4 regions of the Pseudomonas sp. SYWMCR5 genome follow, and region 4 is predicted to be linked to each of the others. Evidence: predicted binding sites of a transcription regulator. Region 4 holds the regulator's gene; each other region holds the start of a gene.
What was found. The regulator sigma-54, encoded in region 4, starts transcription at its own class of promoters, with help from an activator protein. The targets are predictions, from matches to a motif close to ANTGGCATNNANNTTGCTNT.
Positions count from the first base shown of each region.

Region 1: a site for sigma-54 is predicted at 1,718-1,737, ahead of glnA (glutamate--ammonia ligase). Genes of this name have one in related genera too.
Region 2: a site for sigma-54 is predicted at 2,604-2,623, ahead of AC2CGW_RS01340 (flagellar basal body rod protein FlgF). Genes of this name have one in related genera too.
Region 3: a site for sigma-54 is predicted at 3,448-3,467, ahead of AC2CGW_RS15095 (CmpA/NrtA family ABC transporter substrate-binding protein). Genes of this name have one in related genera too.

Region 1 is NZ_JBXUNH010000006.1:14,834-20,282, reverse strand. It holds gene thiI (tRNA uracil 4-sulfurtransferase ThiI) at 1-1,354, opposite strand, end outside; gene glnA (glutamate--ammonia ligase) at 1,835-3,241, shown strand; gene AC2CGW_RS16570 (chorismate mutase) at 3,392-3,934, shown strand; gene glnL (nitrogen regulation protein NR(II)) at 4,198-5,283, shown strand; gene ntrC (nitrogen regulation protein NR(I)) at 5,280-5,449, shown strand, end outside.
Region 2 is NZ_JBXUNH010000001.1:307,986-313,434, forward strand. It holds gene AC2CGW_RS01325 (flagellar basal body P-ring protein FlgI) at 1-203, opposite strand, end outside; gene flgH (flagellar basal body L-ring protein FlgH) at 216-911, opposite strand; gene flgG (flagellar basal-body rod protein FlgG) at 972-1,757, opposite strand; gene AC2CGW_RS01340 (flagellar basal body rod protein FlgF) at 1,806-2,546, opposite strand; gene AC2CGW_RS01345 (hypothetical protein) at 2,756-2,938, opposite strand; gene flgE (flagellar hook protein FlgE) at 3,011-4,369, opposite strand; gene flgD (flagellar hook assembly protein FlgD) at 4,400-5,086, opposite strand; gene flgC (flagellar basal body rod protein FlgC) at 5,103-5,449, opposite strand, start outside.
Region 3 is NZ_JBXUNH010000005.1:122,257-127,705, reverse strand. It holds gene rlmKL (bifunctional 23S rRNA (guanine(2069)-N(7))-methyltransferase RlmK/23S rRNA (guanine(2445)-N(2))-methyltransferase RlmL) at 1-1,490, opposite strand, end outside; gene rmf (ribosome modulation factor) at 2,039-2,254, shown strand; gene AC2CGW_RS15100 (quinone-dependent dihydroorotate dehydrogenase) at 2,357-3,379, opposite strand; gene AC2CGW_RS15095 (CmpA/NrtA family ABC transporter substrate-binding protein) at 3,508-4,722, shown strand; gene AC2CGW_RS15090 (ANTAR domain-containing response regulator) at 4,734-5,309, shown strand.
Region 4 is NZ_JBXUNH010000004.1:108,526-113,974, forward strand. It holds gene rapZ (RNase adapter RapZ) at 1-738, opposite strand, end outside; gene ptsN (PTS IIA-like nitrogen regulatory protein PtsN) at 741-1,205, opposite strand; gene hpf (ribosome hibernation-promoting factor, HPF/YfiA family) at 1,218-1,526, opposite strand; gene AC2CGW_RS13120 (RNA polymerase factor sigma-54) at 1,605-3,098, opposite strand; gene lptB (LPS export ABC transporter ATP-binding protein) at 3,272-3,997, opposite strand; gene lptA (lipopolysaccharide transport periplasmic protein LptA) at 3,998-4,522, opposite strand; gene lptC (LPS export ABC transporter periplasmic protein LptC) at 4,509-5,081, opposite strand; gene kdsC (3-deoxy-manno-octulosonate-8-phosphatase KdsC) at 5,090-5,449, opposite strand, start outside.

The DNA.
Region 1 (5,449 bases), on a different contig from region 4:
GGCGGTTGGCATCGAGCTGCTTGAACTTGCTGTTGATCGCGTAGAACGGCAGTGCCTGGACTTCGACGCCGTCGATCTGCAGCGGTTCGTCTTCCTGGGCGTCAGGGTGACGAATGTCGATGATGATCTGGCCCGGCAGCGCCTCGGCCACTTCCTCGATCTCGATATCCTTGCCCAGCTCGTCGATCACGTGGTCGATGGAGATCAGCTTGGCGCGCTCTAGGGCGCGCTCGAGCACCGCCATGTCGAACTGCTTCTCTTCATGCTCCATGCGGTGGCGCTTGGCATGGGTGGTCGGGTTCACCGAGATCACGCCGCAGTACTCGGGCATGTGCTTGGCGAAATCGGCGGTGCCGATCTGGTAGGCGGTATCGATGATGTCCTGCTTGTGGCTGGCCAGCAGCGGGCGCAGCACCAGCTTGTCGGTGGCCGAATCGATGATCGCAAGGTTGGGCAGGGTCTGGCTGGAAACCTGCGAGATCGCCTCGCCGGTGACCAGGGCGTCGATTTCCAGGCGGTCAGCCATGCGCGCCGCGGCACGCAGCATCATGCGCTTGAGCGTCACGCCCATATAACTGTTGTCGACCTTGCCGAGAATCTCGCCGACCACTTCTTCGAACGGCACGCTGATGAACAGCACGCGCTGGCTGCTGCCGTATTTCTTCCACAGGTAGTGCGCGACTTCCATCACCCCCAGCTCGTGGGCACGGCCACCGAGGTTGAAGAAGCAGAAGTGGGTCATCAGGCCGCGGCGCATCATCTGGTAGGCGGCCACGGTGGAGTCGAAACCACCGGACATCAGCACCAGCGTCTGCTCCAGCGCACCCAACGGGTAGCCGCCGATGCCATTGTGCTGGTTGTGGATGACGTACAGGCGCTGATCGCGGATCTCGATACGCACCATCACTTCGGGGGTCTTCAGGTCGATGCCGGCGGCGCCGCACTGCTGGCGCAGCTGGCTGCCGACGTAGCGATCGACGTCCATCGAGGTGAAGTCGTGGTGGCCACCGCGCTTGCAGCGCACAGCGAAACGCTTGCCGGCCAGCAGGTGGCCGAAGTGCTGCCTGCATTTGTCGACGATGTCGTCGAAGTCGCCCAGCGGATATTCCTGCACCTGCAGGAAGTGGGTGATCCCTGGGGTGCAGGTCAGGCGTTCGATCATCTCGCGCTGGATCTTCTCGTCCTCGATGCGGGTGACCACTTCGAGGTTATCCCAGACACCATCGACCACGAGCTCCGGATCCAGATCCTTGAGCACGTTGCGGATGTTCTTGCCGAGCTGGCGGATGAAGCGCTTGCGCACCGGCCGGCTCTTGATGGTGATCTCTGGGAAGACTTTGACGATAAGTTTCATTGAGTTAACAGCGCGCCCGGGGCCTGCCGAAAATGAGGGGCGCGAATTATAGCGGAAATGGCTCGAGGTTTGAGCAACTTTTGATCAGAGGTTTGTTCGAGGGCTTTCGGGTGGGATTGATGGCGCTTGCAAAGGCCCTTTCGCGGGCAAGCCCGCTCCTACAGGATCTGCGCCCACCGGCAACCCCGTGGGAGCGGGCTTGCCCGCGAAGAGGCCCTCAAAAAACGCATCACGCACAAATAAGCGCACCAAAATGAAGCATTGTCGCAAGGAAATGCCTTTTATGAGTGCACAGCCTCACACCCTTCCCTCGCCAAACGCCCGCAAACGCCCATTTTCATGGCGCCATCGCCATTTTCGGGCACTGGCATGCAATTTGCTCCCTTGTGATGCAGGTAAGCTTGGCCGACTATCCGCGCCCGGCGACACCCTTTTTCCAGGGCAGCGGCCAAGCGCACCCTAGACCATCCGGAGGACAACATGTCGAAGTCGGTTCAACTCATCAAAGATCATGACGTCAAGTGGATTGATCTGCGTTTCACGGACACCAAAGGCAAACAGCACCACGTCACCATGCCGGCTCGCGATGCGCTGGATGAAGACTTCTTCGAAGCTGGCAAGATGTTCGACGGCTCCTCCATCGAGGGCTGGAAAGGCATCGAAGCTTCCGACATGATCCTGCTGCCGGACGACTCGTCCGCCGTGCTGGACCCGTTCACCGAAGAGCCGACCCTGATCCTGGTCTGCGACGTGATCGAGCCGTCCACCATGCAAGGCTACGACCGCGACCCACGCGCCATCGCCAAGCGTGCCGAAGAGTTCCTGAAGAGCACCGGCATCGGCGACACCGTGTTCGTCGGCCCGGAGCCTGAGTTCTTCATCTTCGACCAGGTGAAGTTCAAGTCGGACATCTCCGGCTCGATGTTCAAGATCTACTCCGAACAAGGCTCCTGGATGACCGACCAGGACGTCGAAGGCGGCAACAAGGGCCACCGCCCTGCCGTCAAAGGCGGCTACTTCCCGGTTCCGCCGTGCGACCACGACCACGAAATCCGTACTGCCATGTGCAACGCCATGGAAGAAATGGGCCTGGTCATCGAAGTTCACCACCACGAAGTGGCGACTGCCGGCCAGAACGAGATCGGTGTGAAGTTCAACACCCTGGTCACCAAGGCTGACGAAGTCCAGACCCTGAAGTACTGCGTGCACAACGTCGCCGACGCCTACGGCAAGACCGCAACCTTCATGCCGAAGCCGCTGTACGGCGACAACGGCTCGGGCATGCACGTTCACATGTCGATCTCCAAGGACGGCAAGAACACCTTCTCCGGCGAAGGCTATGCCGGCCTGTCCGACACCGCCCTGTACTTCATCGGCGGTATCATCAAGCACGGTAAGGCCCTGAACGGCTTCACCAACCCGGCCACCAACTCCTACAAGCGTCTGGTACCAGGCTTCGAAGCCCCGGTCATGCTGGCCTACTCGGCCCGTAACCGTTCGGCCTCGATCCGTATTCCTTACGTTTCCAGCCCGAAAGCCCGCCGCATCGAAGCGCGCTTCCCGGACCCGGCTGCCAACCCGTACCTGTGCTTCGCCGCACTGCTGATGGCCGGTCTGGACGGTATCCAGAACAAGATCCACCCAGGCGATGCCGCCGACAAGAACCTGTACGACCTGCCGCCTGAAGAGGCCAAGGAAATCCCACAGGTTTGCGGTAGCCTGAAAGAAGCCCTGGAAGAGCTGGACAAGGGCCGTGCGTTCCTGACCAAGGGCGGCGTGTTCTCCGACGACTTCATCGATGCCTACATCGAGCTGAAGTCCGAAGAAGAAATCAAGGTCCGTACCTTCGTTCACCCGCTGGAATACGACCTGTACTACAGCGTTTGATGCGCGCGGCGCTTGCGCCGTGACCGTCTAGAGAAACGGCCTCCTTCGGGAGGCCGTTTCTGTTTTTACACTCAAGCCATTCGGACGCATCCTACTGGTGCACCGAGCAGCATTGGCCACACTCGCATCTCCACCTGCCAGGAGATTCCCATGCACCCACTGCCACTTGCCCTGCTCTGCGTCATTGCCCTGTCCGGCTGCGTGAACGCCACCCCACCCGACACCACCTTCGACCCGCTGCTCGACAGCATCGAACAACGGCTGGATATCGCCCAGGCGGTCGCCCTGCATAAATGGGATCGCCAGCAGCCGGTGCAGGACAGCCCTCGCGAACGACAGGTGCTGTTGAACGTGAGCCAGCTTGCCCCCGAGCACGGGCTGGATCCGGCACGCGCCAGCCAGTTCTTCAGCGACCAGATAGAAGCCAACAAGCTCAGGCAGTACCACCTGCTCACGCAATGGCACCTGCTGCAAAAAGCCCCCGACATCCCACGCCAGGACCTCGCCAGCGAGATCCGTCCGCGCCTGGACCTGCTGCAAGGCCGACTGCTCGACGCCCTCGCCCGCTTCGACCAGGCGCCTCCCGCGCAGTGCGGCCACGCACTGGCCGAAGCCATTGCCTTGCGCTCCAGCGACGCCCCGCGTCGGCTGCTCCTCATCCGGGCCACCGCCAACCTCTGCCAACGCCCCTGAGGCCCTATGCTCTATATTGGTGCACAAAACCGCTGAACGCCCTGCAATGCACCCCAAATTAGGTCAGGAGAATCGGTAAACCAGGCTTTTCTGAGCCGATTTTGCGCATACCCAGCGCTTTATCGGGCAATTCCGCTTCTTTTCGGAGCCTTGGTTTGTTTCTTGCATTTTCAGGCTATCAGCGGAATACCAGCGTGCCCGCCCCTGGCTCGACCAGGGGCGCCATGTGCCAGAACAGCGCCAAAAGAGGTCAACGACGCCCCATGACCATCAGCGATGCACAGCACCGTCTGCTACTGGACAACCTGACCACTGCCACCTTGCTGCTCAACAGCGAACTGCGCCTTGAGTACATGAACCCGGCAGCGGAAATGCTCCTGGCCGTCAGCGGCCAGCGCAGCCATGGCCAGTTCATCAGTGAACTGTTCACCGAATCGACCGAGGCGCTCAACTCCCTGCGCCAGGCCGTGGAGCAGGCGCACCCGTTCACCAAGCGCGAAGCCCAACTGACCTCGTTGACCGGCCAGAGCATCACCGTCGACTACGCCGTGACGCCGATCCTGCACCAGGGCAACACCCTGCTGCTGCTCGAAGTCCACCCGCGCGACCGCCTGCTGCGCATCACCAAGGAAGAAGCGCAGCTGAGCAAGCAGGAAACCACCAAGATGCTGGTGCGCGGCCTCGCCCATGAGATCAAGAACCCGCTCGGCGGCATCCGCGGCGCCGCCCAGCTGCTGGCCCGCGAGCTGCCCGAAGATGGCCTGCGCGACTACACCAACGTCATCATCGAAGAAGCCGACCGCCTGCGTAACCTGGTCGACCGCATGCTCGGCTCGAACAAGCTGCCGTCGCTGTCGATGACCAACGTGCACGAAGTGCTCGAACGTGTCTGCAGCCTGGTAGAGGCCGAAAGCCAGGGCGGCATCACCCTGGTGCGCGATTACGACCCGAGCCTGCCGGACGTGCTGATCGACCGCGAGCAGATGATCCAGGCCGTACTCAATATCGTGCGCAACGCCATGCAGGCGATCAGCGGGCAGAACGAACTGCGCCTGGGCCGCATCACCCTGCGCACCCGCGCGGTGCGCCAGTTCACCATCGGCCATGTGCGCCACAGGCTGGTGGCACGGGTCGAGATCATCGACAACGGCCCCGGCATTCCCTCGGAACTGCAGGACACCCTCTTCTATCCCATGGTCAGCGGGCGCCCGGACGGTACCGGCCTCGGGCTGGCCATTACCCAGAACATCATCAGTCAGCATCAGGGGCTGATCGAGTGTGAAAGCCATGCCGGCCATACCACCTTCTCGATCTTCCTGCCCCTGGAACAAGGAGCCACAGCCCCATGAGCCGTAGTGAAACCGTGTGGATCGTCGACGATGATCGTTCCATCCGCTGGGTCCTGGAAAAAGCCCTGCAACAAGAGGGCATGACCACCCAGAGCTTCGACAGTGCCGACGGAGTCATGGGTCGCCTGGCCCGGCAGCAGCCGGACGTGATCATCTCCGACATCCG
Region 2 (5,449 bases), on a different contig from region 4:
ATGTTGTTGAAGGTCTGCAGGGTGAACGGGGTCTGGGTGGTCTGGTCACCCGTCCCGTTGAGCCCCACCACCAGGCCGTAGCCGATCAACTGGTTGGCGCGCACGCCGGAAATGCTGGCGATATCCTTCAGGCGCTCGGCGTGGGCGCCGAACGCGAAGGACAGGAGCAAGGTCGCGGCAATCAACTGCCTGGCGTTGAACATGGTCATCCGTACTCAGAAGGGCCAAAGCGGGCTCATGAAGAAGCGGTCCAGCCACCCGGGCTGGCTGGCATCGGCGAAGGAGCCGGTGCCCGAATAGGTGATGCGCGCGTCGGCCACACGCGTGGACGGCACGGTGTTGTCGGTGGCGATGTCGTCGGCGCGGATCAGGCCGGCGATGCGTACCAGCTCTTCGCCGGTGTTGAGGGTCATCCACTTCTCGCCGCGCACGGCGATGATGCCGTTGGGCAGCACATCGGCCACGGTAACGGTGATGGAGCCGGTCAAGGTATTGCCCTGGCTGGCCTGGCTGGCACCTTTGGTGGCGCGCTCACCCTTGTACCCGGCGTTGAGCGACAGGTCGCCACCGCCGAACGGGTTGTTGGTGTTGGGCGTCGTCCCGAACAGCGAGGTCAGGCCGATATTGGCGTTGCTGTCCTTCTGGATCTGGGAACCGGCGTTCTTGCTCGCCGAGGTACGCTCGTTGAGGGTGATGGTGATGATGTCACCAACACGAAACGCCTTGCGATCGCCATACATGTTCTGCTCGAAACCGGCCTGGTAGATCGAACCGTTGTTGGCCGCCGACGGCAAAGGTGTACGCGGCAGTACAGGCGCGTAGTACGGGTCGTTGGGCTTTGCCGTCGGCGCAACGCAACCGGCCAGCAACACAGCCCCTCCCAGGGCGACGACGGACAACAGACGATTCATGACGCTTACCTCACGGTGTAACAGGCGCTGCAACAGCGGCCGGGTAGCTAGAGCCAGGACTTACAGTTGCTGGGTGACGAACGACAACATCTGGTCGGCGGTGGAGATGACCTTGGAGTTCATCTCGTAGGCGCGCTGGGTGGTGATCATGTTCACCAGCTCTTCAACGGTGCTGACGTTGGAGTTTTCCAGGGTCTGCTGCAGAGTGGTGCCGAAACCGTTCAGGCCCGGGGTGCCGACCTGCGGCGCACCGCTGGCGGCGGTCTCGAAGAACAGGTTGTTGCCGATCGCCTGCAGGCCGGCCGGGTTGATGAAGTCTGCGGTCTGGATGTTGCCGATGATCTGCGCAGCAGGGTTGCCGGTGGTGGTGATCGACACGGTGCCGTCCTGGCCGACGGTGAAGGTCTGGGCCTCCGGCGGCACGACGATGGCAGGCTCGAGGGCGAAACCATTGGCGGTCACGACCTGGCCATCGGAGTTCAGGTGAAAGGTGCCGTCACGGGTGTAGGAGACAGTGCCGTCTGGCTGCAGGACCTGGAAGAAACCACGACCGTTGACCGCGAGATCCAGCGGGTTTTCGGTGGTCTGCAGGCTGCCAGTCTGGAAGTTCTTCTGGGTGCCGACGATGCGCACACCGGTACCGACCTGCAGGCCCGAAGGCAGCTCGCTGTCCTGGGTCGACTGGGCACCAGGCTGACGCTTGGTCTGGTACAGCAGGTCCTGGAACTCGGCACGGTCGCGCTTGAAGCCGGTGGTCGAGACGTTGGCCAGGTTGTTGGAGATGACCGTCAGGTTGGTGTCCTGTGCGGACAGGCCGGTTTTAGCGACCCAGAGAGCCGGAAGCATTTAGTGTTCTCCTCGTGCGCCTGTTTTACGGCACCCGTTCAAAAGTGATTAGCTGATTTGCAAAACCCGAGCCATGGCTTCGTCGCCCTGCTCGGCGGTCTTCATCATCTTGACGTGCAGCTCGAACTGGCGGGACAGGGCCAGCACCGAAGTCATCTCTTCGACGGCATTGACGTTGCTGCCCTCGAGGAAGCCCGACACCACGCGGACATTGACGTCCGCATCGGCCGGCTGGCCGCTGTTGGTATGGATCAGGCCATCGAGGCCTTTGCTGATGCTCTTGATATCGGGGTTGACCAGCTTGATCCGATCGACCTCGGCCATGACGCGCGGGTCTTCACCCATGGCGCGGATGCTGATGGTGCCATCGTCACCGACCTCGACCTTCTGCTCTGGCGGAATGGCGATCGGGCCACCGTTGCCGATCACCGGCATGCCATTGCCGGCACGCAACACGCCGAGGGCGTCGATGTTCAGGCTGCCGGTGCGCACATAGGCTTCGCTGCCATCCGGGGCCTGCACGGCGATGAAACCGTTGCCGCTGACCGCCACGTCCAGCTCGCGACCAGTCTCGATCATCGGGCCTGCGGTAAAGTCGGTGGCAGGCCGCTCGCTCATGGCGAAGGCACGCGCCGGAAAGCTGTCGCCGAACACCGGCATCGAGCGCGCCTGCTCCAGGTCACGCTGAAAACCGGTGGTGGAAACGTTCGCCAGGTTGTTGGCGTGGGCCTTCTGTGCCACCGCGTTCTGGGCGGCGCCGGTCATGGCCACGTAAAGCATCTTGTCCACAGTCATCCTCCACTGCACTGGCGATCGATTGCCGCTCACCGTTGCTATGCAGGCTGTAAAGCAAGTTCCGAACCAACTTTTCCCGAGGCAAGAAAAAGCCCGTGGATACGGGCCTTTGGTGGTTTTCGTCGAGGGTGCAACGTCGGTTATCCGGCGCTGCTTTGCCGCTGGCGGCAAGGGGGTGCCAAAGTTCAGCAGTGGCGGTATTGCTAATCGCGACACCCACCATTGTTGTACGGCCCGGCAAACCGCTTCCAGCCCTCCCCCGGCGACCACTGCGAACACACCAGTCGCCCATCCACCTGGCTTTCCCAGCGCCACCACGGCGCAGTACCGGCCTGAGCCTGGAGCAGGCATGCCGCCGCCAACAGCGCGACAGTCAGTTTCCTCATGATCCCTCCTGCAAAAACGACGAACCCCTTCACGGGAAAGGGGTTCGTCCAGACACGCTCAGCCAGCGACCATCAGGTCATCTGGATGATGGTCTGCATGATGGTGCTTTCGGTGGAGATGGTCTTGGCGTTGGCCTGGTAGTTGCTCTGCGCCTTGATCAGCTCGACCAGCTCCTGGGTCAGGTTGACGTTGGACGCTTCCAGCGAGTTGGACTCGACCGAGCCCAGGGTGCCGGTCTTCGGCGCGTCGATGCCTGGAATACCCGAGGAGAAGGTCTCTTTCCAACGCGTACCGCCGATCTGCTGCAGGCCCTGGTCGTTGGCGAAGCTGGCAATCGCAACCTGGCCGATGGCGCGAGACTGCTGGTTGCTGAAGCTTGCGAACATCACCCCGGTCGAGTCGATCGACAGGCTCGACAGGATGCCGGTGGCATAGCCGTCCTGATTCTGCGACATGCGCGCGGTCTCGGTGTTGTACGAGGTGGTGCTGTTCATGGCCAGGCGCATGCCGTCGGCATTGCCATCCGAACCGTTGGCCGCCCAGTTGCCTGCGGCATCCTTCGCGGCCGGGATCCAGCCCTTGAGGCTGAAGGTGTTGTTGGTCACGCTCCAGTTGGCCGCCGGCACCGTGGTGTTGTCGGTGGTCATGGCCTTGATGCTGCCGTCGGAGTTGAAAGTCATGGTGCCGGTCAGCGGCGTGGTGCTACTCGGGTTGAGCGGGTTGCGACCATCGACCAGGGTGTACATGGTCCACTCGTTGGTGCCGGTCTTGCGGTAGAACTGCTCCATGGTGTGCTCGTTACCCTGGCTGTCGTACACCTTGGTCGGGAAGGACTTGGTGTAGGTCGACTGGTCGGCCGGGTCGAACGGCTTGTTCGGCACCATCACCGGTGGGGTCGCGCCGTCGGACACCTCCAGCGGGATGGTGTCGGCGGAGGAGTTCAGGTTGATGCCCTGGTCGATCAGGGTAGTGGCCTTGGGGGCCAGCGCCGAGGTATCGATCTTCAGGTTGGTGAGGATGCCCTTCTGGATCTTGCCGGTGCTGTCGGCAGCATAGCCTTGCAGGTTCAGGCCGTCGGAGGTCACCACGTTGTTGTCCTTGTCGGTGCGGAAGGCACCGGCACGGGTGTAGGTCAGCGAGCCGTTGTCGGACAGGACGAAGTAGCCCTGGCCCTGGATCCCCATGTCCAGCACGTTGCCAGTGTTGTTCACGTCACCCTGGGTGAACTGCTGCGACACGGCCGCCAGGCGCACACCGTTACCGACCTGGTTCTGGCCCACGCCCAGGCGGTTGGCGCCGGCGTAGACGTCGGCGAACTCGGCACGCGACGACTTGAAACCGGTGGTATTGACGTTGGCGATGTTGTTGCCGGTAACGTCGAGTTGCTTGTTGGCTGCGTAGAGACCGCTAAGGCCGATATTGAAAGACATGCATTGCTCCTTCTGCCGAACAGGCCGGCCTTAGATTCCGATGGTTTGTACTTTGGAGATGCCGACCTTGCCGATACCGGCCAGGTTGAGCATCATCTCGCCGCCAGTGCCACCCACGGTGACACTGGTGACGGTGGCTGGCAGCAGCGTGTACATCTCCTGAGCCTTGCCATCGACGGTGGTCGTCGCGGTAAAGGTGTAGTTGCCTGCAGCGACCTTCTCGCCCTTGTCGTTGGTGCCATCCCAGATGAAGTCGGCAGTGCCCTTCTTCTGTTCGCCCAACTGGATGGTCTTGACGACGTTGCCATCCTTGTCCTTGATCGTGACCTTGCCGCTCTCGATGTTCTGCGGCACCACGACCTGACCATTGAAGCTCTTGGTCGGATCGACCAACGCCTTGTCGTTCTGCACGATCACCGAGCGGCCGACCAGCGACGACGCCTGCAGCGCCTGGGACGAACCCAGCGAACCGGTAATGGCGTTGACCGACTCGTTGAGGGTCTGGATACCCTCCAGGCTGCTGAACTGCGCAAGCTGGGCAACGAACTCACCGTTGTCCTGCGGATCGAGCGGGTTCTGGTGCTGCATCTGGGTGACCAGCAACTGCAAGAAGGCATCCTTGCCGAGCGCGTTCTTGTCGGTCGGCTCGCTGGCTGGCTTCTTGGTGCCGTTGCTCACACCGGAATTGGCGAGCACATCATTAACATTGACTGCCATGCTTTGCGCTCCTCAATCACTGACCCAGGGTCAGCACCTTCTGCATCATGGTCTTGGCGGTGTTCATCAGCTCGGCGTTGGTCTGGAACGCACGGCTGGCGGAGATCATGTCAGCCATCTCCTCGACCACGTTGACGTTCGGGTAGTAGACGTAGCCGTCCTTGTTCGCCGCCGGATGATTGGGCTCGTAGCGGGCTTCCAGGTTGCTCTGGTCCTCGATGATCCCCTTGACCTGCACACCCTGGCCGGCCTGGCCCTGGTCGTCGAACAGCGACTGACCGGCGCCGTTCTGGGCCTGTTCGAAGGTGGTGGCGAACACCGGGTGGCGCGCGCGGTAGGTCTGGTCGATGCTCGAGGAAACGG
Region 3 (5,449 bases), on a different contig from region 4:
ATCGCCGCCAGAGCGTCGAGCAGGCGGGCCTGGGCCTTGTCCGGATCGACCGAACGCGGCGCCGCATACTCCTGGACATGTACCCAATCCTGATAGAGGTCGACCGCCAGGGCATACTCGGGCATGTCGGCATCATACAGACGGTAGCAGTCAATCTGCTCGCGGCGAGCCCACTTGCCCAGTTGCTTGAGGTTCTTCTGCAGCCGGTTGGCGAACATCTGCGCGCCTTCGGAAAGACGTGCCGGTTCATGGGCCACGGCCGGTGCCGCACGCGAGTCGCCGGCTTGATCATCGGCCGGGCGACGCTCGCCGGTCACGAACTGGTCGGGCTGGACCTTGAACAGCAACAGCTTGCACGGCAGCGCGCCGTTCCAGAACGCATATTGCTTGTGGCTGCGGATGCCCATGCGCTTGCCCAGCTCGGGTGCGCCGGTGAACACCGCCGCCTCCCAGCCCATGCAGGCCTGGCGCAGGCGTTCGCCGAGGTTCTGGTAGAGGTACAGCAGGCTCGCCTCGTCTCCCAGGCGCTCGCCATAGGGCGGGTTGCTGATGACCAGGCCTTTCTGGTTCTGGTCCGGGCGCGGCTCGAAGCTGGCGACTTCGCCCTGGTAGATCTTCACCCAGTCCCCCAGGCCTGCGCGCTCGACGTTGTTGCGTCCGGGCTGAATCAACCGCGGGTCAGCCTCATAGCCGCGAATCCACAACGGCGGCTTGGCCAGGCCCGCCTGAGCACGGGCCTGGGCCTCGCCGTGCACCTTGCGCCACAGCGCCGGGACATGGCCCTGCCAGGCACTGAAGCCCCAACGCTCGCGCTTGAGATTCGGTGCAATATCGGCGGCAATCATTGCAGCTTCGACGAGGAAGGTCCCGACACCGCACATAGGGTCTGCCAACGCGCCGCCCTCGGCGGCAATACGCGGCCAACCGGCGCGAATCAGCACCGCAGCAGCCAGGTTTTCCTTGAGCGGCGCAGCACCTTGCTGCAGGCGATAGCCGCGCTGGTGCAGGCTGTGGCCGGAAAGGTCGATGGACAGGATGGCCTCGCCACGGTCCAGGCGCAGGTGCACACGCAGGTCGGGGTCGATCTTGTCCACCGACGGGCGCTGGCCTTCACGGTTGCGCAGCTTGTCGACAATCGCGTCCTTGACCTTGAGCGCGCCAAAGTGAGTGTTGTCGATACCCGATCCATGGCCACTGAACTCGACCGCCAGGGTGCCGTCGGCGGCCAGGTGGTCCTGCCAGTCGACACCGTGCACGCCATCATAGAGATCATCGGCGTTCTTCATGGCAAAGCGCTTGACCACCAACAGCACGCGGTTGGCCAAGCGTGACCAGAGACACAGCCGGTAGGCGGTTTCCATGTCGGCCGCGCCGCGGATTGCCGAGGTATGCTCGCGCACATCGGCCAGGCCCAGGCCGCGGGCTTCTTCCGCCAGCAGCCCTTCCAGGCCTTTGGGGCAGGTGAGATAGAGTTCGAATGAGTCCGACATGTAGATTCCAGAGCCTCTGGGCTGTGTGCTGGCAACGCGACGCATCGCTGTTGCCTGAGTTTGCCGGATACCCTTCCAGCAGGTATCCGGGTGGCGTGCCGATCATTCGGCAAACCCGGCCACCCGATCGACAACCGACGCCGGGTGGCGCAAAAGGGTTTGATCGTCGGGCAGTGTGAAAATTTCGTCTAACGAAGGCATCGGTGTGACCCTTCGTCGCATTACCAGATGTTGCGTCAGTTCGATGGCGCCAATGGCCAAATGATTTCAACCACCAGCAAACCCTCATCATAGCGGGACAAAACCTAAACAAGGTTGAGTCGCATTTATTTACTTATCCCCTCACCCCTGGAAAGGTTACGTCCTTATGACAAATTGATCATTCACACTGTGACTCGCATTGGTTAGAACTGACCTCAGGCCGCCTCGCAACGGGACGGCACTTTCAGCTCGCCACGCCGGCAGCGAGCGCAAACCGGCAGAAAGATTCTGCCCGGCCTCGGAGAGGCCGACGGGACATTACAGTCAACAAGTGAGGGCAACACCCTATGAGAAGACTTAAGCGTGATCCGTTGGAAAGAGCATATTCACGTGGCTACCAATACGGGGTAACCGGCAAATCCCGCGAACTTTGCCCCTTCAATCTGCCATCCGTTCGCCAGGCATGGATCAACGGTTGGCGTGAAGGTCGCGGCGACAACTGGGACGGCATGACCGGCACCGCTGGCATCCAGAGACTCAACGAAAATCACGCCGTTGGCTGAACGAGGACACTGAATTCGAGTCACCATGCACGCCCCATCCGGGCGGCGGGCTAAGGCCCAGGGGCCCCTTCAAGGGGCCCTTTTTATTGGGCCGCGTCTTTGTTAGCGGGGCAGCGCGGCAATCGCATCGACTGCCTCGCGGATCAGTGCCGGGCCTTTGTAGATGAAGCCCGAATAGATCTGCACCAGGCTCGCACCGGCTGCGATCTTCTCCGCAGCATGGCGCCCTTCGGTGATCCCGCCCGCCGCGATGATCGGCAACTTGCCGCCCAGTTCAGCAGCCAGCACCTTGACGATGTGAGTGCTCTTCTCCAGCACCGGCGCTCCGGAAAGCCCACCCGCCTCGCCCCCGAACGGCAGCCCCTCGACCCCTTCGCGCCCCAAAGTGGTATTGGTCGCGATTACCGCATCCATGCCCGACTCGACCAGGGCTGCCGCCACCAGCGCGGTTTCCTCATCGCTCATGTCCGGTGCAATCTTGATCGCCAGCGGCACGCGTTTGCCGTGCTCGCTCGCCAGCTGTTCGCGACGCTCGGCCAACGCGTCGAGCAGTTGCTTGAGCGAATCACCAAATTGCAGGCTGCGCAGGCCGGGAGTGTTGGGCGAGCTGACGTTGACCGTGATGTAGCTGGCCTGGGTGTAGACTTTTTCCAGGCAGATCAGGTAGTCGTCCTGGGCACGCTCGACCGGCGTGTCGAAATTCTTACCGATGTTGATGCCCAGCACCCCGCCATAACGCGCCGCGCGCACCCGTTCCAGCAGGTGATCCACACCCAGGTTGTTGAAGCCCATGCGGTTGATGATCGCAGTCGCTTCCGGCAGGCGGAACAACCGTGGCTTCGGATTGCCAGGCTGTGGTCGCGGGGTGACAGTGCCGATCTCGACGAAGCCGAAGCCCAGCTGGGCGAAGCCATCGATGGCCGCGCCGTTCTTGTCCAGGCCTGCGGCAAGGCCCACGGGGTTGGCAAAGTTCAAGCCCATGACGGTCACCGGCACCGAGGCCGGACGCTTGCACAGCAGGCCATTGAGACCAAGGCGGCCACCGGCGCCGATGAGGTCGAGCGACAGGTCGTGGGAGGTTTCCGGGGAGAGCTTGAACAGCAGCTGGCGGGCCAGGGTATACATGGGCAGGCAGGACTCGGGGGTGAGTGAGGGATGCGATTATAGCCAGCGCGCCGTCCGCGCGACAGGGCCTTGGCACATGGGTTGCTTCGAAGCGCTGGCAACCCGATCGGTACGGGTGAGGATATTTCGTGAACACAGCCCCTCCGACAACACCCTTGGCCTGGGTCAACGGCAGCGATGCACCCGAGAAACCCAGCCTGAACATCGGTTTCATGGCCCTGACCGACTGCGCCTCGGTGGTGGTCGCGGCCACGCAGGGCTTCGCACAACTCCAGGGTCTGACCCTCAATCTGCAGCGTCAGGCTTCCTGGGCCGGCACCCGAGACAAACTCGCCAGCGGCGAACTGGATGCTGCCCACTGCCTGTATGGGCTGGTCTACGCCATGCACCTGGGCATGGGCGGTGTCGCGGCCAACGATATGGCGGTGCTCATGGGCCTGAACCAGAATGCCCAGGCGATCAACCTTTCCCCCGCGTTGCAGCGCAAGGGCGTGACCAGCCCTGAAGCACTGGCGCGACTGGTGCACCAGCATGGCGCACGCCTGACCTTCGCCCAGACGTTTCCCACTGGCACCCATGCCATGTGGCTGTACTACTGGCTGGCCAGCCAGGGCATCCACCCGCTGCACGATGTCGACAGCGTGGTGGTGCCACCGGCACAGATGGTCGCGCACCTGCAGGCCGGGCGCATTGACGGCTTCTGTGCTGGCGAACCCTGGTCGGCAGACGCCGTGGCACAGGACCAGGGCTTCACCCTGGCCACCAGTCAATCGATCTGGCCGGACCATCCGGAAAAGGTCCTGGCCAGCACCCGCGCCTTCGTCGAGCACTACCCCAACAGCGCCCGCGCGCTGGTCAAGGCGATACTCGCCGCCAGCCGCTTCATCGAGCAAAGCCCGGAAAATCGCCGGGGCACGGCGCAACTGCTCAGCGGCAGGGCCTACCTGGATACGCCAGCCAGCAACATCGAGCCACGCCTGCTCGGCGACTACCACGACGGGCTGGGCAATCGATGGCAGGATCGTCACGCCCTGCGCGTGCATGACCAAGGTCGGGCGAACCTGCCCTATCTGTCCGACGGCATGTGGTTCATGACCCAATTCCGCCGCTGGGGCCTGCTGCGCGAGGACCCGGACTACCTGGCAGTGGCCTCTCGCGTACAGCAACTGACGCTGTACCGCGAAGCAGCCCAGGCCGTGGGCGTGTCCTGCGCCGACGCACCGATGCGCAGCAGCCTGCTGATCGACGGCATCCGCTGGGACGGCAGCGATCCCCATGCCTATGCCCGCAGTTTCCGCCTGCACGCTCTGGATGATGCCCCGCACGTGCGGGTTGGTTCGTGAAGGTGGCCACCATGCTGCGTGTTCTGCTGATCGATGATACCGAGAAGAAGGTTGGCCGCCTCAAGGCTGCCTTGATCGAATCTGGCTTCGATGTGATCGAGGCGCCGGGGCTGACCATCGACCTGCCCAGCTGCGTCGAAACGGTGCGTCCGGATGTTGTGCTGATCGATACCGAGTCACCGGGTCGCGATGTGATGGAGCAGGTGGTGCTGGTCAGCCGGGATCAGCCACGGCCAATCGTACTGTTTACCGACGAGCATGATCCGGGGGTGATGCGCCAGGCGATCCAGGCCGGCGTCAGCGCCTACATCGTCGAAGGCATCCATGCGGCGCGCCTGCAGCCGATTCTCGACGTGGCCATGGCTCGCTTCGAGAGCGACCAGGCGCTCAAGGCGCAACTGCTGGCTCGCGACCAGCAACTGGCCGAACGCAAGCGCATCGAACAGGCCAAGGGCCTGCTGATGAAGATGAAAGACTGCAATGAAGAGCAGGCCTACACCCTGATGCGTCGCCAGGCCATGAGCCGCCAGCAGAAGTTGATTCAGGTGGCAGAGCAGATCATCGCCATGTCCGAAATGCTTGGCTGAGTCGATGTTGGCCCGGCTCTTGCTCAGCCAATACCACAGGTAGCCAACGGCGGTTGCCACATCATCCCGACAAAGACGTCGCTCTCCCCTCCACCCTGGTGGATCGGGTAGCGACGTCTTTTTCGTTTCCGCCCTGCGCA
Region 4 (5,449 bases):
GACATAGGCGCGGTTGCTGGCGGCAAAGCGCGGTAGCCATTTAAGCAGATAGCTGGAGATGTCCTGGAACATTTCCTCGACGTCCGGTTGTGCTGCCAGGTACTCGATCACCGGAGCTTCAAGGCCCGAGTGCTCGCGCAGCTCGGGTTTCCAGTAAGGGTTTGGCAGGCAGCGCACGTCGAACACCAAGTCGGCGTCCACCGGCATGCCGCGCTTGAAACCGAAGGATTCGACGAGAAAAGCGGTGCCGGGCTCAGGCTGGTTAAGCAGACGCAGCTTGATCGAGTCACGCAGTTGGTAAAGATTGAGGCTGGTGGTATCGATCTTGAGGTCGGCAAGGTCGGCGATGGGGCCGAGCAGCTCACTTTCGACGCGGATGGCTTCGGCGAGCGAACGGTCCGCGTTGGTCAGGGGGTGGCGACGGCGGGTTTCGGAGAACCGCTTGAGCAGCGTGTCTTCGTCGGCGTCCAGGTACAGCACGTCACACTGGATGTGACGGGCGCGCGCTTCCTCGAGCAATTCGGGGAAGCGCGACAGATGGCTGGGTAGATTGCGCGCATCGATGGACACGGCGACCTTGGGTTGCATCAGTTCGGTGTTGATCAGCGCGTTTTCCGCCAGCTGCGGCAGCAACCCGGCGGGCAGGTTGTCGATGCAGTAGTAGCCGTTGTCTTCCAGCACATCGAGCGCGGTGCTCTTGCCGGAGCCGGACCGGCCGCTGACGATGATCAGGCGCATGTTCAGTGCTCGTTCTGTGCGTCCAGGACTACCTGGTAGAGGGCTTCGCTGCTGTCGGCGGCACGCAGGCGATCACGGACTTCCTTGCGATCGAGCATGCTGGCGATCTGGCGCAGCAGTTCGAGGTGGGCATCGGTGGCCGCTTCCGGGACCAGCAGCACGAACAGCAGGTCCACGGGGGCGCCGTCGATGGCGTCGTAGTCGATGGGTGCGTCCAGGTGCAGCAGGGCGCTGACGGGGGCGGTACAACCTTCCAGACGGCAGTGGGGAATGGCGATGCCATTACCGAAGCCGGTGGAGCCCAGTTTTTCGCGAGCGATGAGCTTTTCGAAGACGTCTTGCATCGCAAGCTCAGGTACTTGCTCGGCAATCAGGGTGGCGACCTTTTCCAGGGCGCGCTTCTTGCTGCCGCCCGGCACGTTCACGAGGGAACGGCCGGGGGTCAGGATGGTTTCAAGTCGGATCATGGATGAGGGGGATCAGCGGGCAGCTGCACCTTGCAGCAGGCTTTGCTGTTTTTCCTTGTGTTTTTTCAGTTGGCGGTCGAGCTTGTCAGCCAATGCGTCGATCGCGGCATACATGTCTTGGTGTTCAGCGTTGGCGACCACTTCGCCGCCGGGAATCTGGAGTGTTGCTTCAACCTTCTGCTGCAGCTTCTCGACCTTCATGATCACCGTTGCATTGGTGATCTTGTCGAAATGCCCTTCCACGCGGGCGAGCTTCTCGAGCACGTATTCGCGCAGTGGTTGGGTGACTTCTACATGCTGGCCACTGATGTTGACTTGCATACAGCTTCTCCTTTGTTGCCCGTGCATAAAGAGGCAGGTATTGCACCTGCCACTGAAACGCTGTGGCACATCCCGGGGCTACATCAATCGCTTGCGCTCGCTCGATGGGGCAATCCCCAGCGATTCGCGGTACTTGGCGACGGTGCGGCGGGCTACCTGGATGCCTTGTGCCTCCAGTAAACCAGCGATCTTGCTGTCACTCAATGGCTTTTTCTGATTTTCCGCGGCCACCAGTTTCTTGATGATCGCGCGGATCGCCGTAGACGAGCATTCGCCGCCTTCGGCGGTGCTCACATGGCTCGAGAAAAAGTATTTCAATTCGTAGATGCCACGGGGAGTGTGCATGTACTTCTGCGTGGTGACCCGCGAAATGGTCGACTCGTGCATGCCCACCGCCTCGGCGATGTCATGCAGCACCAGGGGCTTCATGGCTTCATCGCCGTGGTCGAGGAAACCACGCTGGTGTTCGACGATCTGGGTCGCCACTTTCATCAGTGTCTCGTTGCGGCTTTGCAGGCTCTTGATGAACCAGCGCGCTTCCTGCAACTGGTTGCGCATGAAGGTGTTGTCCGCGCTGGTGTCGGCACGGCGGACGAAGCCTGCATACTGCGGATTGACCCGCAGGCGCGGCACCGCTTCCTGGTTCAGTTCGACCAGCCAGCGGTCGCTGTCCTTGCGCACGATGACGTCTGGAATCACGTACTCCGGCTCGCTCGATTCGATCTGCGAGCCCGGGCGCGGATTGAGGCTTTGCACCAGCTCGATGACCTGGCGCAGCTCGTCTTCCTTGAGCTTCATGCGACGCATGAGCTGGCTGTAGTCGCGGCTGCCGAGCAGGTCGATGTAGTCGGTGACCAGGCGCTGGGCCTCGGCCATCCACGGCACGCTCGCCGGCAGTTGGCGCAGTTGCAGCAGCAGGCATTCGCCCAGGTTGCGGGCGCCGACGCCGGCCGGCTCGAACTGCTGGATGCGGTGCAGCACGGCTTCGACTTCATCCAGCTCGATGTCCAGCTCCGGGTCGAATCCGGCGCAGATTTCCTCGAGGCTGTCTTCCAGATAGCCCTGATCGTTGATGCTGTCGATGAGAGTTACAGCGATCAGGCGGTCGGTGTCGGACATCGGTGCCAGGTTGAGCTGCCACAGCAGATGGCTCTGCAAGCTTTCGCCGGCCGAGGTGCGCGTGGTGAAGTCCCACTCGTCGTCATCGTTGCTGGGCAGGCTGCTGGCGCTGGTCTGGTAGATGTCTTCCCAGGCCGTGTCGACCGGCAATTCGTTGGGGATGCGCTCGTTCCACTCGCCCTCTTCGAGGTTTTCCGTGCTGACGGTGGTTTCCTGGAAGCTGTTGTCCTGGGCTTCGGTGGCAGGTTTGCTTTCGCCGTTTTCCGCCATCGGATCGCTGTTGTCGAAGTCGTCGCCGTCTTCCTGACGTTCGAGCATCGGATTGGACTCCAGCGCTTCCTGGATTTCCTGTTGGAGGTCCAGGGTGGAGAGCTGGAGCAGACGGATGGCCTGTTGCAACTGCGGGGTCATCGTCAGTTGCTGGCCCATTTTTAGGACGAGCGATGGTTTCATGGCTGGGGCTTAATACCTTGTTCGCCGGCGCGCATGCGCCATCCACTACAGGGCGCCGGAGCGCCAAATCTTAAGCAAGTTATATGCCTGAAATTGTAGCGTTTGCCTAGAGCACTGTAACACTTAAGCCCGTTTCACCAGGCTTTTCCAATGCTCCAGGCAGGTCCCGGGGATCAGAGACGGAACTCGTGGCCCAGGTAGACTTCCTTGACCAACTGGTTGGCCAGGATGGTCTCGGCGTCGCCTTCGGCGATCAGTTGACCATCGTTGACGATGTAGGCGGTCTCGCAGATGTCGAGTGTTTCGCGCACGTTGTGGTCGGTGATCAGCACGCCGATGCCCTTGGCCTTCAGATGGTGGATGATCTGTTTGATATCACCCACGGAAATCGGGTCGACGCCAGCGAAGGGTTCGTCCAGCAGGATGAACTTCGGTGCAGTCGCCAGGGCGCGGGCAATTTCGACGCGGCGGCGTTCGCCACCGGACAGGCTCATGCCGAGGTTGTCACGGATGTGGCTGATGTGGAACTCCTGCAGCAGGCTTTCCAACTCCTTGCGCCGTCCATCGCGGTCCAGGTCCTTGCGCGTTTCGAGGATGGCCATGATGTTGTCGGCGACCGACAGCTTGCGGAAGATCGACGCTTCCTGCGGCAGATAGCCGATGCCTGCCTGGGCCCGGCCATGCATGGGTTGGTGGCTGACATCGTGGCTGTCGATGAGCACGCGCCCTTGGTCGGCCTGGACCAGCCCCACGATCATATAGAAGCAGGTGGTCTTGCCGGCGCCGTTGGGGCCGAGCAGGCCGACGATCTGGCCGCTGTCGATCGACAGGCTGACGTCGCGGACGACCTGGCGGCCCTTGTAGCTCTTGGCCAGGTGCTGGGCTTTGAGGGTTGCCATTTACTCGGCCTTTTTCTTCGGTTGGATCACCATGTCGATACGCTGACGAGGTGCGGTCACGTTGCCACCACGACCGGCGGTCGCCACCTGAGTCTTGGTGTTGTAGACGATTTTCTCGCCTTCGGTGGTGTTGCCTTCGTTCTCGACCTTGGCGCGGTCAGTGAGGATGACGATATCCTTTTGCGCCTGGTACTGGATGGTGACGGCCCAGCCCTTCATCTTGTCGGGCTTGGCGGCGCTCTGCTGCTGCTCGAAGTAGGCCAGGTTGCCCACCGAGGTCACGACGTCGATGTCGCCCGAGGCGGCGCGAGTCATGGTGACGGTATTGCCTTTGATCATCATCGAGCCCTGAGTGATGATCACATCGCCCGTGTAGGTGGCAACGCCCTGTTTGTCGTCCAGGTGCGCGTTGTCCGCCTGGATGCGGATCGGCTGGTCACGGTCGTTCGGCAGGGCGAAGGCGCTCGCGCTTCCCAGTGCTGCGCTCAGGCTGAGCAAAAGGGGGAGGGTTTTAACGAGCCTCATACTGTCCTCTTACGTTGGACAGCAGGTCCATCCTGCCGTCTTCCAAATATGCTTTCATTCCTACGCCCGTAGTCGTGCCACCGGCGCCGTCGATTCTAACGGCTTGATCGGTCTGCGCATATTGCTTCTGCGGGAACACGGTCATCCGGCTACTGGTGATCAGGGTGTCGCGTTGTTTTTCGTCGGTGCGGGCGATCCGCACGTTGTCGATCAGTTCGACCTCGGTGCCGTCCGGATTGACCTCGGCGCGCACGCTCTGCACGTGCCATGGGAATGCTGTCCCACGGTAGATGTGCATGTCTGGCGTGGTCACCAGGGTGACTTCGCTGGCTTTCAAGTGTTCGACCTTGTCCGCGGTCATTTCGTATTGCAGCCTGCCGTCGGGCAGGAACTGTACGCTGTGGGCGTTGATCGCATAGTAGTCGATGGCGCTTTCGTCGACCTGTGCCGTGGGCTTGTCGAGGAAGCTCTCAGGGCTGATGTTCCAGTAGCCGATCGCAACCAGCAGCGCAGCGATGGCTGCCAGCAGCACGGCGTTTCGAAGTTTCTTGCTGAGCATGGCGTGGCCTACAGGTAATGGGCGTTGGCAGCGTCCAGGGTGCCCTGGGCCTGCATGATCAGTTCACAGAACTCGCGGGCTGCGCCTTCGCCGCCGCGTGCCTGGGTGACGCTGTGGGCGTGCTCGCGGACGAAGGGCGCCGCGTTGGCCACGGCCATCCCCAGGCCCACCCGGCGGATTACCGGGAGATCGGGGAGGTCGTCGCCCAGGTAGGCGACCTGCTCGTAGCTCAGGCCCAGTTCGGCGAGCAGGCCGTCGAGCACCACCAGCTTGTCCTCGCGCCCCTGGAACAGGTGTGGAATGCCCAGGTTCTTTGCCCGACGCTCGACCACGGGGGTCTTGCGCCCACTGATGATCGCGGTGGTCAC